One region of the Kosakonia beeri genome, then DNA from elsewhere that is predicted to be linked to it. Evidence: predicted binding sites of a transcription regulator. Region 1 holds the regulator's gene; the other holds the start of a gene.

Region 1 (7,803 bases):
GAGTGAGGCGGTCAGTTCCAGTTTGTCTTTGACTTTATCGGCCAGAATTTTGCCGCTGGCGCACATTGCCAGCTCAACGCGCGGTGCCTGCAGGTTGCCTTCGGCTAAACCTCTGGCGCGACTCTGGCTCCAGAAAGCGCGATACGCCACGCCTTTGACTTCAAACTCCACCTCTGCCAGGCATTCGGCAGTGTCCCGGGTCATCAGATCGTTTTGTGACTGCGATAAGGTGCTGAGGCGAGGTGTTTCGTGGTAAAGCGCAAGGCAGATGGCGTCGAGGAGGGTGGTTTTACCCGCGCCTGTTGCGCCAGTGATGGCGAACAGACCGTTACTCGCGAAGGGCTCTTCACTAAAGTCGATCTTCCATTCACCTTTCAATGAATTCAGGTTTTTTAGTCGCAAACTGAGAATTTTCATGCCTCTTTCTCCTCATCCAGCGCCTGCAATGCCTCACTGAACAAGGCCTGTAAACGCACGCTTTGCGTTTCGTCGAGCTCTTCATGCGCCAGGCGGCGGGCAAAAACCTCTTCGACTTTTAATTCATTGAGCGTTTCCCGCAGCTCGCCAGCAAGTATGCGCTCGCGATGTTCACGGCTGCGGCGAACTAACAGGACTTCCACGGGAAGGGCTTCGGTCACCTGCTGGATTTTGCGTTGCACATCCGCCAGGTAGTCATGGCTTTCGATTTCGATGTCCAGCCAGACCGGTTTGTCGGCAGGGGCATCGCGCCACTGTTCCAGTTGCTGGCAGATGGCGGCGAAATCACCTTTGATCACTGCCAGTTCCTGTGTGGTGGGAACATTAAGCGTGGTCACTTCGGCCAGTTTCCCCCCGGCAAAGCTCACAAGGTTAACGCTTTTGCTTTTACCGGTTTCATCAAAACTGAGCGGGATCGGTGAGCCGCAGTAACGAATGTGCTCCTCACCGCCAATTTTTTGCGCCCGGTGGATATGACCAAGTGCCATATAGTCAACAGGGGGGAAATTCTGCGCCGGAAAGGCATCCAGCGTGCCGATATAAATATCACGTACCGCGTCACTTTTGCTGGCACCAACGGTGGTCAAATGGCCGCTGGCGATAACAGGCAGCGCGCTATCGCCACGCAGAGTGCAGGCGTCACGGTACTGCTGTTGATAATAGTCAGTGATAGCCGCGAGCAGATGTTGCTGTTTTTGCAGGCCGGACAGACCCGCCTGACTCAGGACAATGTCGCGCGGACGCAGAAACGGCACCGGGCAAAACACGGCTCCGGGCTCGCCATTACGGCGGTGGAGCAGAAAAGGTGCCGCCCCGGCGCTGGCTACTACGGTCGTTTTCAAATAGGCCAGAATCTCTTTCGATTCATTGAGCGTGGCCACGGAGTCATGGTTGCCGGCCAGCACCACTAACTGGCAGCCGGTGCGCTGGAGTTTAACCACAAAACGGTTATATAACTCGCGGGCATAGCTCGGCGGTGAACCGGTATCAAAGATGTCGCCAGCCACAATGATCGCATCTGCCTGGTGGCTTTCGGCGTTTTCCAGCAACCAGTCGAGAAAAGCGTCGTGTTCGGCGGCACGGCTTTTACTGTAAAAGTTCTGTCCCAGATGCCAGTCAGAGGTGTGAATTATGCGCATAGCGGTTCCGTGGCGAAAAAACGTAAATCAGATTATAAACATTAAGCAGATGAGGGACATATCCGAATAAAAACAGGGATTGTCATCGCGTGCTGAAGAGGGTCATCTGACGGTCATGTTATTCATAAATCTGTCATAAAACTGACGCATAATGGCGCCGCTATATATACTGACGACTTAAATAAAACAGGGCAAATTATGGCGAGACGAATTCTGGTCGTAGAAGACGAAGCACCCATCCGTGAAATGGTTTGCTTTGTGCTCGAGCAAAATGGCTTTCAACCAGTAGAAGCTGAAGATTATGACAGCGCGGTGAATCAACTGAATGAACCCTGGCCCGATCTCGTTTTGCTGGACTGGATGTTGCCAGGTGGTTCAGGCATTCAGTTTATTAAACATCTGAAACGTGAAGCCATGACCCGTGACATTCCGGTAATGATGCTGACGGCGCGTGGTGAAGAAGAGGATCGCGTTCGCGGCCTGGAAACCGGAGCGGACGACTATATTACCAAACCTTTCTCGCCAAAAGAGCTGGTGGCGCGTATCAAGGCTGTCATGCGCCGCATTTCGCCGATGGCGGTGGAAGAGGTCATCGAAATGCAGGGGCTGAGCCTCGATCCCTCGTCTCACCGCGTAATGACCGGTGAAAATCCACTGGATATGGGCCCGACAGAGTTTAAACTCTTACACTTCTTTATGACTCACCCGGAACGTGTTTACAGCCGCGAGCAGTTGCTGAATCATGTTTGGGGAACCAATGTGTATGTGGAAGACCGTACGGTGGACGTGCATATTCGCCGACTGCGCAAAGCGCTGGAACACAGTGGTCACGATCGTATGGTGCAAACAGTGCGCGGCACGGGATACCGTTTTTCGACCCGTTTCTGAAATTTGACAGGAGTGTGACGCGTGCTGGAACGGCTGTCATGGAAAAGGCTGGTGCTGGAGCTCCTCCTTTGTTGTATCCCCGCCTTAATACTCGGCGTCATGTTCGGTTATCTGCCCTGGTTTTTACTCGCCGCGGTAACCGGGTTACTGATCTGGCATTTCTGGAATTTATTGCGCCTCTCCTGGTGGCTATGGGTTGATAAAAGTATGACCCCGCCGCCCGGCACAGGAAGCTGGGAGCCTCTTTTGTATGGGTTGCACCAGATGCAGATGCGCAACAAAAAGCGTCGCCGTGAACTGGGTAGCCTGATCAAGCGCTTTCGCAGCGGGGCGGAATCCCTTCCGGATGCGGTGATCCTCACCACGCAGGAAGGCGCTATTTTCTGGTGCAACGGTCTTGCGCAACAAGTGCTGGGGCTGCGCTGGCCAGATGATAGCGGGCAGAACATCCTTAACCTGCTGCGTTACCCCGAATTCACCCAATACCTGAAGAAAAAAGAGTTTACCCGGCCTTTGCACCTGGTGCTTAACAACGGTCGCCATCTCGAGATCCGCGTGATGCCCTACACGGAAGAGCATTTGTTGCTGGTGGCGCGCGATGTGACACAAATGCATCAACTGGAAGGGGCGCGGCGCAACTTTTTTGCCAATGTCAGCCATGAGCTACGTACGCCGTTGACCGTGTTGCAGGGCTACCTGGAGATGATGCAAGAGCAGACGCTTGAAGGCGCGCCACGGGAAAAAGCGCTGCATACCATGCGGGAACAGACCTCGCGCATGGAAGGTCTGGTGCGCCAGCTACTCACGCTGTCGAAGATTGAAGCGGCGCCGACATTGCCGCCCAACGAAACCATTGATGTGCCGATGATGCTGCGGGTCGTGGAGCGCGAGGCGCAAACCCTCAGTCAGCAAAAGCACACCTTTGATTTTGATGTCGACAGCAGTCTCAAAGTGCTCGGCAATGAAGAGCAACTCCGCAGCGCCATTTCCAATCTGGTGTATAACGCTGTCAACCATACCCCGGCAGGGACACATATTATCGTGAGCTGGCGTCACCTGGCGCAGGGGGCGGAGTTCAGCGTCGAAGATAACGGGCCGGGCATTGCCGCTGAGCATATTCCGCGTCTCACCGAACGTTTTTACCGGGTGGACAAAGCCCGATCCCGGCAAACCGGTGGCAGTGGCCTGGGGCTGGCGATTGTGAAGCATGCGGTAAACCACCACGAAAGCCGTCTCGATATTGTCAGTCAGCCAGGTAAAGGTACCCGCTTCAGTTTTGTTCTTCCGGAACGCCTGGTTGCCAAAAAAGCCGCTTCCTGAGCTCGCTGTCAGCTTATCTTTCCAGCGGTCTGTGAAAACAGACCGCTCATACGTACCTTGTCTCCATCCTGAAACGTATTTTGTACGCATGCTGCTTTTTTGTTCGCATGATCAGCCATGTGTTTTTCTTATAATTGGAATTATTCACTGGTAAGAATTCCCGTTGTAGTAGATGCATCTGGTTTTGCGATCCCACCTTGCCTTTAAACGTTATAAGCGTTTAAATTGCGCCCCGTACATCGTTATACCGACTGTATTTGCGTGGTAAATCGAAAAACTATTCTCCGCTACGTAATGCATAAAGCATTTCCCGCTGACTTTCAGCGATATAGACGTTGTATTGTTCGGTAGGGAAAGGCGAAAAAAACATCATTTTTACGACACCACATCCACAGGCAGTAACAAAATATGACCCATCACTTAAAACCACGAGACATTGTTGCTCTGGGCTTTATGACTTTTGCCCTCTTCGTAGGCGCAGGTAACATCATTTTTCCACCGATGGTCGGCTTACAGGCGGGTGAACACGTCTGGACAGCAGCCATAGGCTTTCTGATCACCGCCGTTGGCCTGCCCGTCCTTACCGTGGTCGCGCTGGCGAAAGTGGGTGGTGGCGTAGACAGCCTGAGCACCCCGATTGGCAAAGTGGCGGGCGTACTGCTGGCGACGGTGTGCTATCTGGCGGTGGGGCCGTTGTTTGCGACTCCGCGTACTGCAACAGTCTCTTTTGAAGTCGGGATCGCACCGCTGACCGGTGAAGGCGCAATGCCGCTGCTGATTTACAGCATCATCTATTTTGCGCTGGTGATCCTGGTGTCGCTCTACCCGGGTAAACTGCTGGATACGGTGGGTAACTTCCTGGCGCCGCTGAAAATTATTGCCCTGACGATCCTCGCCATCGCTGCTATTGTCTGGCCTGCCGGCCCGATCAGCCACGCGCTGGAAGCCTACCAGACTGCACCGTTTTCGAATGGTTTCGTGAATGGTTACCTGACGATGGACACCCTCGGTGCCATGGTGTTCGGTATCGTGATTGTCAACGCCGCGCGTTCTCGCGGTGTTACCGAAGCACGCCTGCTGACCCGTTACACGGTCTGGGCTGGGCTGATGGCGGGTGTTGGCCTGACGCTGCTCTATCTGGCGCTGTTCCGTCTCGGTTCTCACAGCTCAACGCTGGTGGAACAGTCTGCTAACGGCGCGGCGATCCTGCATGCCTATGTTCAGCATACCTTTGGTGGCGCGGGCAGTTTCCTGCTGGCCGCACTGATTTTTATTGCCTGTCTGGTGACGGCGGTTGGCCTGACCTGTGCCTGTGCAGAGTTCTTTGCCCAGTATCTGCCGCTCTCCTACCGTACGCTGGTATTTATCTTGGGTATCTTCTCGATGGCGGTTTCCAACCTCGGACTGAGCCATCTGATCCAGATTTCGATTCCGGTGCTGACGATGATCTACCCGCCGTGCATCGTGCTGGTGGTACTGAGCTTTACCCGCTCCTTCTGGAACAGTTCCACCCGCGTTATCGCACCGGCTATGTTCATTAGTCTGCTTTTTGGTATCCTTGACGGCGTGAAAGCCTCTGCCTTTGCAGAACACCTCCCCGCCTGGACGCAGCGTTTACCGCTGGCGGAGCAGGGACTGGCCTGGTTGATGCCAAGCCTGGTGATGGTGGTTCTGGCGGCAATCTGGGATCGCGCAGCGGGGCGACAAGTGACCTCCAGCGCGCATTAACAGCGGCAAACACGGCTTGTTTAACCACGGGGTGTCGTGCTCCGTGGTTTTTTATTTTTGTGTTGAATAATGGCAGTGGAAACGATGGAAAGTACGAATAAGCTGAAGCGTGGGCTAAGCACCCGCCACATTCGCTTTATGGCGCTGGGTTCGGCAATCGGCACCGGCCTGTTTTACGGCTCTGCAGATGCCATCAAAATGGCGGGGCCAAGTGTATTGCTGGCCTACATTATTGGTGGCGTCGCCGCGTACATCATTATGCGCGCGTTGGGCGAAATGTCGGTGCATAACCCTTCCGCCAGTTCCTTCTCCCGCTATGCCCAGGAAAACCTTGGCCCGCTCGCCGGGTATATCACCGGCTGGACGTACTGTTTTGAGATCCTGATTGTCGCGATTGCCGATGTTACCGCATTTGGCATTTATATGGGCGTCTGGTTCCCGACGGTGCCGCACTGGATTTGGGTATTGAGCGTGGTGCTGATTATTTGCGCCATTAACCTGATGAGTGTGAAAGTGTTCGGTGAACTGGAGTTCTGGTTCTCGTTCTTTAAAGTCGCCACCATTATCATCATGATCGTTGCCGGTTTCGGCATCATTATTTGGGGTATTGGTAACGGCGGGCAGCCGACTGGCATCAGTAACTTGTGGAGTCATGGCGGCTTCTTCAGTAACGGCTGGCTGGGCACGGTGATGGCGTTGCAGATGGTAATGTTCGCTTATGGCGGTATCGAAATTATTGGTATCACCGCCGGGGAAGCGAAAGATCCGGAGAAATCGATCCCGCGCGCCATCAACTCAGTACCGATGCGTATCCTGGTGTTTTATGTTGGTACGCTGTTTGTGATCATGTCGATTTATCCGTGGAATCAGGTGGGCACAGACGGTAGCCCGTTTGTCCTGACCTTCCAGCATATGGGCATCACTTTTGCTGCCGGTATCCTCAACTTTGTGGTGTTGACCGCCTCGCTCTCCGCGATTAACAGCGATGTGTTTGGCGTTGGCCGCATGCTGCACGGTATGGCGGAGCAGGGCAGCGCGCCGAAGATGTTTGCTAAGACCTCGCGTCGCGGCATTCCGTGGGTAACGGTAATGGTCATGACCGTCGCATTGCTGTTTGCGGTGTATCTCAACTACATCATGCCGGAAAATGTTTTCCTGGTGATTGCGTCGCTGGCGACCTTCGCCACCGTATGGGTGTGGATCATGATTTTACTGTCGCAAATTGGCTTCCGCCGTCGTCTGTCAGCCGATGAAATCAAGGCGCTGAAATTTAAAGTACCGGGTGGCGTCGCTACCACGGTCGCCGGGCTGCTGTTCCTGGTGTTCATCATCGCCCTGATTGGCTGGCACCCGGAAACCCGCATCTCGCTGTATGTCGGTTTTGCATGGATTGTGCTGCTGCTGATTGGCTGGGTACTTAAACGCCGTAAAGCATAAGCATGGAGACTGCCCGCAAGGCACTGCGCCAGCGGGCAGGATGCCATCGCACATTGTACGCGGGCTTGCGGTTCTTTCTCGCACTCATCCAGCCCGGTACCCCGCGATTTCCCTCCTGTAACCTGGCTACGTGCCAGAGCGATAGCCTCAACGCTGACACCCAAACCGCTGAACGTTTCCAGCGCCGACGCTGATGCCTTTTGCGGTACGGGGCACGCGCCACGAATGCGGGGTGCGTGCTCTGCCAATAAGGATTCTGTCGTCTCTTGCGGCCAAAATTGATGCGCCACAAAATACTGTCTGAGCGTGTTAATCCTTGGCTGGGAGCGTGCGATGAAGACCCGACTTTCCGGTTTGCTCTTGGCGGCTCTCTTCTCAGGCTATAGTTTTGATCAGTATAAAAATCTCTCCGTCGGGCGATTTCGGGCATGAGCACGAAGCGGGCGCGGAAAAACTCACCTATATACCCGGTGAATATCCCGCAAGATCGCCTCTGCGCCCCGTCTCTCCCCCCCGGAAAAAAAGCGAAAGAAGGAGGTGAGGCGCAGGCGGTTATGAAAAAGTGGCGTCATTTTGAACGAAGGGGATAGTCGATGTTGAATGCATGGCACCTGCCGGTTGCGCCATTTGTGAAGCAGGACAAAGATCAGTTGAGGGTGACCCTCTGGCTCAGCGGCGTGTCGCTGCCGTCACGCGTGATGCTGCGGGTGGAGGTTGATAACGAAGAGATCCCACTGGCAATGCATCGCGCACGTAAACCCGGCCCCGGCGGCGAGACGCTCTGGCGGGCTGCCATTGATATCAGCAGCGGGCA
Region 2 (7,803 bases), 220 kb from region 1:
GCCAGTGGGTGGCCGGAGTACGTCAGCCCACCCGCAAAGAAGTGATCGTCAAAGTAGTGCGCAATCGGTGCGGAGATCAGTACCCCACCCGCCGGGGCATAACCGGCATTTACGCCTTTAGCAAAAGTGATCAGGTCGGGCACTATGCCGTCCTGCTCAAACGCGAACCAACTGCCGGTGCGGCCAAAACCGGCCATCACTTCATCCAGGATCAGTACAATGCCAAACTCATCGGCCAGGGCGCGAACACCCTGCATATAGCCGGTCGGCGGCACCAGAATGCCTGCTGTACCCGGAATGGATTCCAGCAGGATCGCCGCAATCGAGGAGGGGCCTTCACACTCAATCATCCGGCGTAAATGCGCCAACGCACGTTCGCACTCTTGCGCTTCTGTTTCAGCGTTAAACTCGCTGCGATAGAGATAAGGGTTAAAGAAGTGTACGTGGCCGCGAGAATATTCATTCGGCACGCGACGCCAGTCACCAGTCGCGGCGATCGCACTGCCGGTATTGCCATGATAGGAACGGTAAGCGGAAAAGATCTTGTCGCGCCCGGTGTACATGCGCGCCATACGAATAGCGTTTTCATTGGCGTCGGCACCCGCATTCGTGAAGAAGACTTTACTGAAGCCGGCCGGCGCCAGTTCAACAATGCGTTTTGCCGCTTCGCCACGCGCGAGGTTGGCGGTAGCCGGCGCAATGGTCACCAGCTCATCCAACTGGGCTTTCATTGCTGCCAGCACGCGTGGGTGCTGGTAACCGATATTCACATTGACCAGTTGGCTGCTAAAGTCCAGGTACGTATTGCCGTCGTAATCCCATAATTCACAGCCTTTCGCCCCGGCAATCACCAGCGGGTTGAGGTTGCCCTGCATCGACCATGAATGAAACACATACGACCGATCCCGTTGACGCACATCGTCATTGGTGATTGCCGTTTCGCGCTGAAGTGCCCATTTCATCCCCTGCTCCTCTCCTGTCGTGGTTGTTGCCTGCATCATGCTGTGGCACGTGCTCCTACAGGTAGAGCCAGTCTTGTTTGCGGCTTGTGACACCCGTGTCACACCCTTGTGGAATAACTGGCTCTGTCTGGCGCGGCGGGAGGTTTTTATAGTGACGCCTCAACCCGCACAGGAGAAGACAATGACAGCAGCGAAAAAAGTGGTGTTTATTACCGGCGCAACGTCCGGGTTTGGCGAAGCGGCAGCGCAGGTTTTTGCCGACGCGGGCTGGTCACTGGTGTTAAGCGGGCGGCGTCTGGCGCGCCTGGAGGGGTTACAGACCCGGCTGCAGAGCAAAGTGCCGGTGCATATTGTCGCGATGGATGTGCGTGATAAAGAGGCGGTTAAAAACACCGTTGCGGGCCTGCCTGCTGCGTTTGCCGATGTGACTACGCTTATCAATAATGCCGGGCTGGCGCTTGCCCCACAGCCCGCCCAGCGCGTGGAACTGGAAGACTGGCAGACAATGATTGATACCAACGTCAGCGGGCTGGTCAATATGACCCATGCGCTGTTGCCAACGCTGATTAAGCACGGTGCTGGCGCAACGATTATCAATATTGGTTCGATTGCCGGACAGTGGCCCTATCCCGGCAGTCATGTCTATGGTGCAACCAAAGCGTTTGTGAAACAGTTTAGCTATAACCTGCGTTGCGACCTGCTGGGTACCGGGGTGCGGGTTACAGACCTGGCCCCAGGCATTGCGGAGACGGAATTTACGCTGGTGCGTACTAAAGGCGATCAGGCCGCTTCAGACACGCTTTATCGCGGCACCACACCCTTAAGCGCACTGGATATTGCACAGCAGATGTTTTACATCGCCACGTTGCCGGACCACATGAATATTAACCGTGTGGAAGTGATGCCGGTGCGTCAGGCCTGGCAGCCGTTTGCGATCGATCGCGACTGAGTACACGCTTTGTCGTCATGGCGAGCGCCAAAAATAAAACGCCCCGGCATATGCCAGGGCCTGTTGTTTTATTTCTTTCCCAAAAGTGCTCAATCTATCTTACCCCGCCCGGCGCTTATCTCCGGCACTCACTTGTTGTGGCGTTAGCTCTGTACTGGGGTAAATTCACAATAGTCTATCGGAATATTCCTGACAACAGATAAATGCAGATCACTTTCAGAATTATGATAGTGATCATGCTTTGCCGTTTTCAGCCCTGACGCGGTGTGCGCATGGTCACGCACGCCGCATGTTGCGGCGATTTATGCCACCTTTCTCACCGTTTTATGCTAATCAACATGACACAGTAACAATGCCGTTTCGCTTAAGCGGATCGCCGATTATGATAACGATACATGTTCTCCGGCAGCGATCCCGCCGCGGCAAAATCGGGTTATTTTTTTGCCGGCATTGCCAAAAGTTACCAATAAATAGCGTAATTGGTTATTATTCCGCAGCGTGGAATTTGACTTAAATTCCTCAGAAGTTTACAAAAGATACGGCCTTCCTTAAGTCCGACTTGCGTCTTCGTCATTTTCGTCCAGGCTTCCATTTTATCCTGCGAAAAAATAACGAAGGTTGACCGGTTCAGGTTAGCGCATTCCCCGGTTTTTTTAGATTTGCAGGCATCTGTGGAGTGGAGTAACGAATGTTCTCGTTTGTCGCCCGCCAGGCGATTTTTGATGAAAATATGAACACAGTCGGTTACGAACTGTTGTTCAGAGACAGTATGACGAACCGGTTTCCCGACGTCACCCCGGAGTACGCCACTGCCCAAATTATTGTCGAGCAATTCCTTGGTGCGCCATTAGGCCGCCTGAAAGAGTACAGCGCTATCTTCGTTAACTTTCCCTATGAACTGTTAGTGCAGGGAATGGCGGAAACCCTGCCGAAAGACCGGGTGATTGTTGAAATTCTTGAAACGGCAGAACCCACGCCTTTGCTGCTTAACACGGTAAAAAAGCTCTATGCCCACGGGTTTCGTATTGCGCTGGATGATTTTGAGTTAGGTGAAACCTGGAATGCGTTTTTACCGTACGTCAGTATCATTAAATTTGATGTGCGCCTGAATACCCCGGATGAGATCCGCAGTTATATCACCAGTAAAGGCGATTTGCTGAAAGAGACGGTATTTCTGGCCGAGAAAGTCGAAACGCAGGAAGAGTACGAATGTTTCCGCGATATGGGCTGCACCCTGTTTCAGGGGCATTTTTTCAGCAAACCGGTGATCCACTCGGCAAACAAGCTGGTTCAGAATCAACTTATAACGCTGAAATTAATGAAAGAGGTGAATGCCGACTCACCGGATTTTGGCAAAATTGAAGCCCTGCTAAAGCAGGATCTCGCGCTGTCATTTAAGATCATGCGCTATGCGCAGAATATTGTGTTCAATGCTCGTGGCATTAAAAATATTCGCAGCCAGTCGCTGAAAGACATTATTTTTTACCTCGGTACCAATGAACTGCGCCGCTTTGTGCTGGTGTCGTGTTTAACCTCGGTGAACAAACAGAAAACCGATGATATCTACCATCAAAGCCTGTTCCGCGCCCGGTTTTGCGAACTCGCCTCGGCCCGCTCGATAAGCCGCCACTCTGCCGATGATGCGTTTATCGTCGGGCTGTTTTCGCAACTGGACAATATTTTTGAAATGCCCATGGCGGATCTGATTAGCCAGATAGACGTATCGACTAATGTCATGATGGCGCTAAGAGAGAAAAAAGGACCGCTATACCCATACCTGCAGCTGATTGAATTATATGAAAATCACAACTGGGAAGAGGTCAGCGCGCTTGGGCACCGGCTGGGGTTCAATCGCAGCGTGGTGGCCGAAATGATTAAACTCGCCACGAAATGGGCCGACGAGATCCCGACCAGCGCCTGACGCCGCTCCCGTATAGATTATTTGCCTGCAGGAAATACGCCGTTAACCGTCTCTTTGCATACCACGAAGCCCAAGTTTAGCCAGGCCGCTACGCGGTATAAGGTTATTTTCAACATCTGCCATGGTAAAACGTTATTCCACTTACGCATGGCCTGGACTATTTCCACACCCAGCAAGCCTTATTTCCACAACGTGCGTACCCTGCCTGCTGATTAAAAGACGCACTCATCTTTCCCGATTTTTTTGCGCTAACGGTGAGTTTATTAAAAGAATTGTGGAGTTTTGTTATCTGACAGCGTCGTTATTTTCTGGTCAGAGAAATGACAGTTACTGGGCGTAATATTGCTACTGTCAGAAGATACTCTGACATTATTCCGAATGAAGAGGTGGTTACGATGAAAAAATTACACGTGCAGATGTTAGCAACCGCGTTGGTTGTTTTCTCGACAGCATCATGGGCTGCCACCGAAGTGACGTCCGATGCCGGGTTGACGCCGGTTGGGAGTGTATCGGTTTCAGGCGCAGGCACACTCGGCGGGCTACAACACCGCCTGGCGCAAAAAGCCGACCAGCAAGGTGCGAGCAGCTATAAAATCATTTCCGCCGGTGGCGACGATAAATATTTTGGCGTGGCCACGTTGTATAAATAACCGTCTGGCTGTGAAAGAAGGCCGTAACGGGTTGCGTTACGGCCTTTTCTTTGCGCCTGAGGGTGCCATCCTCATCCCAGCGACAGGGTAAAACCGAAGGTATTCATTCCGTTCTGGCTGCTGACGAACACATCGCCCCGGTGCATATTGGCAACGGCTCTGACAATCGACAGTCCCAGCCCGTGATGCATATCACTGTGGGTACGCGAGGCGTCTACGCGATAGAAACGTTCAAACAAGCGCTCCAGATGATCAACCGCGATCGCCTCGCCAACGTTCGATACCGCCACCCGGGCATGATTTTCGACGCACTGGAGCCGCACAACTACCGTGCTTTCCGGCGGTGCATGTCGGGCACTGTTTTCCAGTAAATTCGCCAGCGAACGGTGGAATAAACGGCGGTCGATTGAGGCGGTGACATCCCCTTCCACCTCAACGCGCAGATTCTTCTCTGCAAACGAAGGCTCCACGTACTCAAACGTTTTAAAAGTTTCTTCACGCAACGAGACGCGGGTTAACTGCGTGGCATGTTCGCCCGCCTGCGCATGGGATAAGAACAACATATCGTTGACGATAGAGGTCATCCGCTCCAGCTCTTCGAGGTTGGACTCCAGCAGATCCTGCAGTTCGGCAACGGAACGCGGGCGCGACAGCCCCAGTTGCGTCTGCCCTATCAGATTGGTCAACGGCGTACGTAACTCATGTGCCACATCGGCGTTAAAACTTTCCAGTTGCCGCCAGGCAATCTCCTGGCGCTCCAGCGCGCCATTAAACGACACCGCCAACGTTTGCAGTTCATCTGGCAGGGTCCGGGTTTGCAAACGCTGACCATGATTACCCGGCGCAAGATGACGCGCCTGCTCGCTGAGCATATTCACGGGTCGCATGCCGTTGCGGGCAATCAGGTAGCCCAGCAAAGCAATAAACATCACGCCGACAATACTGATCACCACCAGCGTACAGGTGAATTCATACAGCGTGCCCATATACGGTGTCGAGTCAATCGCCACAACATAGCGCAGCGCCGGACGCGCCTCTTTCGCCGGGATCTCGCGCGAGTAAAGAAACAGCAGGCAGGATAATTCCGTCTTACCTGGCGCGGTGCTGAAGCCATCTTTCAGCGACGACCAGTCGACCCCGCTCGGCGGCGGCCCACCCATGGCGAAACGCGGATCGGCGCTGAGCAGCCAGTATTTAACGCGCCCGCCTTCCGAGGTGGAGAGGGTATTGAACTTCGCTTCCAGCGTCGACCAACTCTCCAGGTTATGGTGGTTCTCAATCCACGGCGTCATTAACGACTCGCGAAACAGCAGTTCGTTGTGCATCTGGCTTTCCAGAGAGGTGTACAGCGAGCTTCTGAGCACCACACCAAAGGTAATAACCACAAAGACATAAGCGACGGAGAACAGCAGCGCCATACGCCCGGCAATGGAGCGCTTCACGACCGAGAACGGAATCAACTTGCTTTGCTCTCCTGGCGGGTTTCCAGCACGTAGCCCATGCCGCGTACGGTATGCAGTAACTTAATGGGGTACGGGTTATCCACTTTGGCACGCAGACGTTTGATGGCGACCTCGACGACATTGGCATCGCTGTCAAAATTCATATCCCAGACCTGCTCGGCAATCATCATTTTCGACAAAATCTCGCCCTGATGACGCGCCAGCAGGCTGAGCAGCGCATACTCTTTCGCGGTCAGTTCCAGCCGATCGCCGCCCCGGGTGACACGCCGCGCCAGTAAGTCGAGATGCAGATCATGAATATGCAACTGCGTAATATCCGCGCCGTCGCCCGGCCTGCGGCGCAGCAAAGCCTGAATGCGTGCCACCAGTTCAATCAACGAGAAGGGTTTTGGCAGGTAATCATCAGCCCCATGGCGCAACCCTTTTACGCGCTCTTCAACAGAACCGCGCGCCGAAAGCATTAACACCGGCGTCTTTTTACTGGCGCGCAGCCGCTCGAGGATCTGGTAGCCGTCCATGCCGGGCAGCATCACATCCAGCACGATCGCATCGTAGTCATACTCCTGCGCCATATGCAGCCCTTCGACGCCGTCGCTGACGACATCCAGCGTAAAGCCCTGTTCGCTAAGCGCACGGTTAATATAGGAGGACGTCTTTTCCTCATCTTCGATTAATAGCAGCTTCATGGGTGTGCCCCCTTCTACGTTTCGGCACCTGCCGCGCGCACCACTCTGCTGATGATTCTAGCGCTTGTGCGCTGACATTATGCTGACATTTTGCCGCCTTCATGCAACACCGCGAAAACGTCAGGCCTGGTGTCGCCGCCGCCATACGCCTGGCGGCATATGGTATTTACGGGCAAAGGTACGGGTGAAGGTCTGCTGGGAGTCATAACCGTACTTAGTAGAGATTGTCATGATGGATTGTTGCGTGTTGAGCAACTCCTGCGCGGCGCTCTCCAGCTTTTTATCGCGAATGTAAATGCCGAGCGGCACCCGCATTTCTGCATGAAACAGACGCTGTAAATGCCATTTCGAGTAGCCCGAGCGCATCGCGACATCGCCGATACGCAGTGGCAGGTCAAGGTTGTCATCGATCCATTGCTGGATTTCATGTATTACCGCTTTTTGCATTTCCATCAGTGCCGCCTCCTCGCCAGGGTAACGCCACCTTAGCGCAAGGATGCTGACTCAAAAATGACGCGAAAATGATAATCCTGTCAGCTTTGTTAACAGCAACATGCCCTGACTGCGCGGAAATAAAAAGCCCTGCCAGGCCCGACCTTTCAACGGGAGCGCGCTAAATTAGCGCCGGCGGACTAGTCGCCGCGTACCGCCGATTTTTCGGGCGCGTAATTGTTGAATATGCTTATAAAAAGAAAAAACAATCACCAGTAATAACAATAGAATGCCTACAAAACCGATCATAATTTTATTGCCAACTCTGTTTGCTGTGAGGATTAAAGTAACCCGCGAGACAGCAAATGCTGTCCACCCGCCTATGATAAACCAGGCGAGGCGCTGCGGGTATATAGATTTACGTTTAATTCCCTAAAATACAGTGCTTTACATTTCAACAAGCGCATTAGGGCCGCACACCTGATCGTTTTATGAAACTGAGCATCTCCCGTTTCAGGAATTCTCATGCTCGCCAATCTGCCTACAATGGAACGCCTGCCCCCCGAGAGAAGGACAAAATTCATGAAACGTACCACCCTGAGCATGCTGATGTTACTGGCAAGCGCTCCGGCCTTTGCCGCGCCGTTGAGTCTGCAAGTCTATAACCCGCAGGAAAAAGGCCTCTTCGCCGTCTCGTCTACGCTGGTGTCTGGCCCAACCGAAGCGATTTTGTTTGATGC

What was found. Region 1 encodes PhoB, which activates phosphate uptake and scavenging genes when phosphate is short. Its sites were predicted from a motif close to CTGTCATAAAACTGNCNNAT; they were not measured.
Region 2: the regulator PhoB is predicted to act here: its motif matches at 6,703-6,722, upstream of ACUY4S_RS16990 (heavy metal response regulator transcription factor).

The regions. Positions count from the first base shown of each region.
Region 1 covers NZ_CM135106.1:3,801,606-3,809,408, reverse strand. Annotated here, with positions in the region: gene sbcC (exonuclease subunit SbcC) at 1-417, opposite strand, end outside; gene sbcD (exonuclease subunit SbcD) at 414-1,616, opposite strand; gene phoB (phosphate response regulator transcription factor PhoB) at 1,815-2,504, shown strand; gene phoR (phosphate regulon sensor histidine kinase PhoR) at 2,526-3,824, shown strand; gene brnQ (branched-chain amino acid transporter carrier protein BrnQ) at 4,233-5,552, shown strand; gene proY (proline-specific permease ProY) at 5,637-6,989, shown strand; gene malZ (maltodextrin glucosidase) at 7,583-7,803, shown strand, end outside.
Region 2 covers NZ_CM135106.1:3,579,376-3,587,178, forward strand. Annotated here, with positions in the region: gene ACUY4S_RS16965 (aspartate aminotransferase family protein) at 1-962, opposite strand, end outside; gene ACUY4S_RS16970 (SDR family NAD(P)-dependent oxidoreductase) at 1,144-1,911, shown strand; gene ACUY4S_RS16975 (EAL and HDOD domain-containing protein) at 2,600-3,832, shown strand; gene ACUY4S_RS16980 (YdgH/BhsA/McbA family protein) at 4,228-4,482, shown strand; gene ACUY4S_RS16985 (heavy metal sensor histidine kinase) at 4,554-5,900, opposite strand; gene ACUY4S_RS16990 (heavy metal response regulator transcription factor) at 5,939-6,631, opposite strand; gene ACUY4S_RS16995 (helix-turn-helix domain-containing protein) at 6,752-7,084, opposite strand; gene ACUY4S_RS17000 (Vmh family MBL fold metallo-hydrolase) at 7,646-7,803, shown strand, end outside.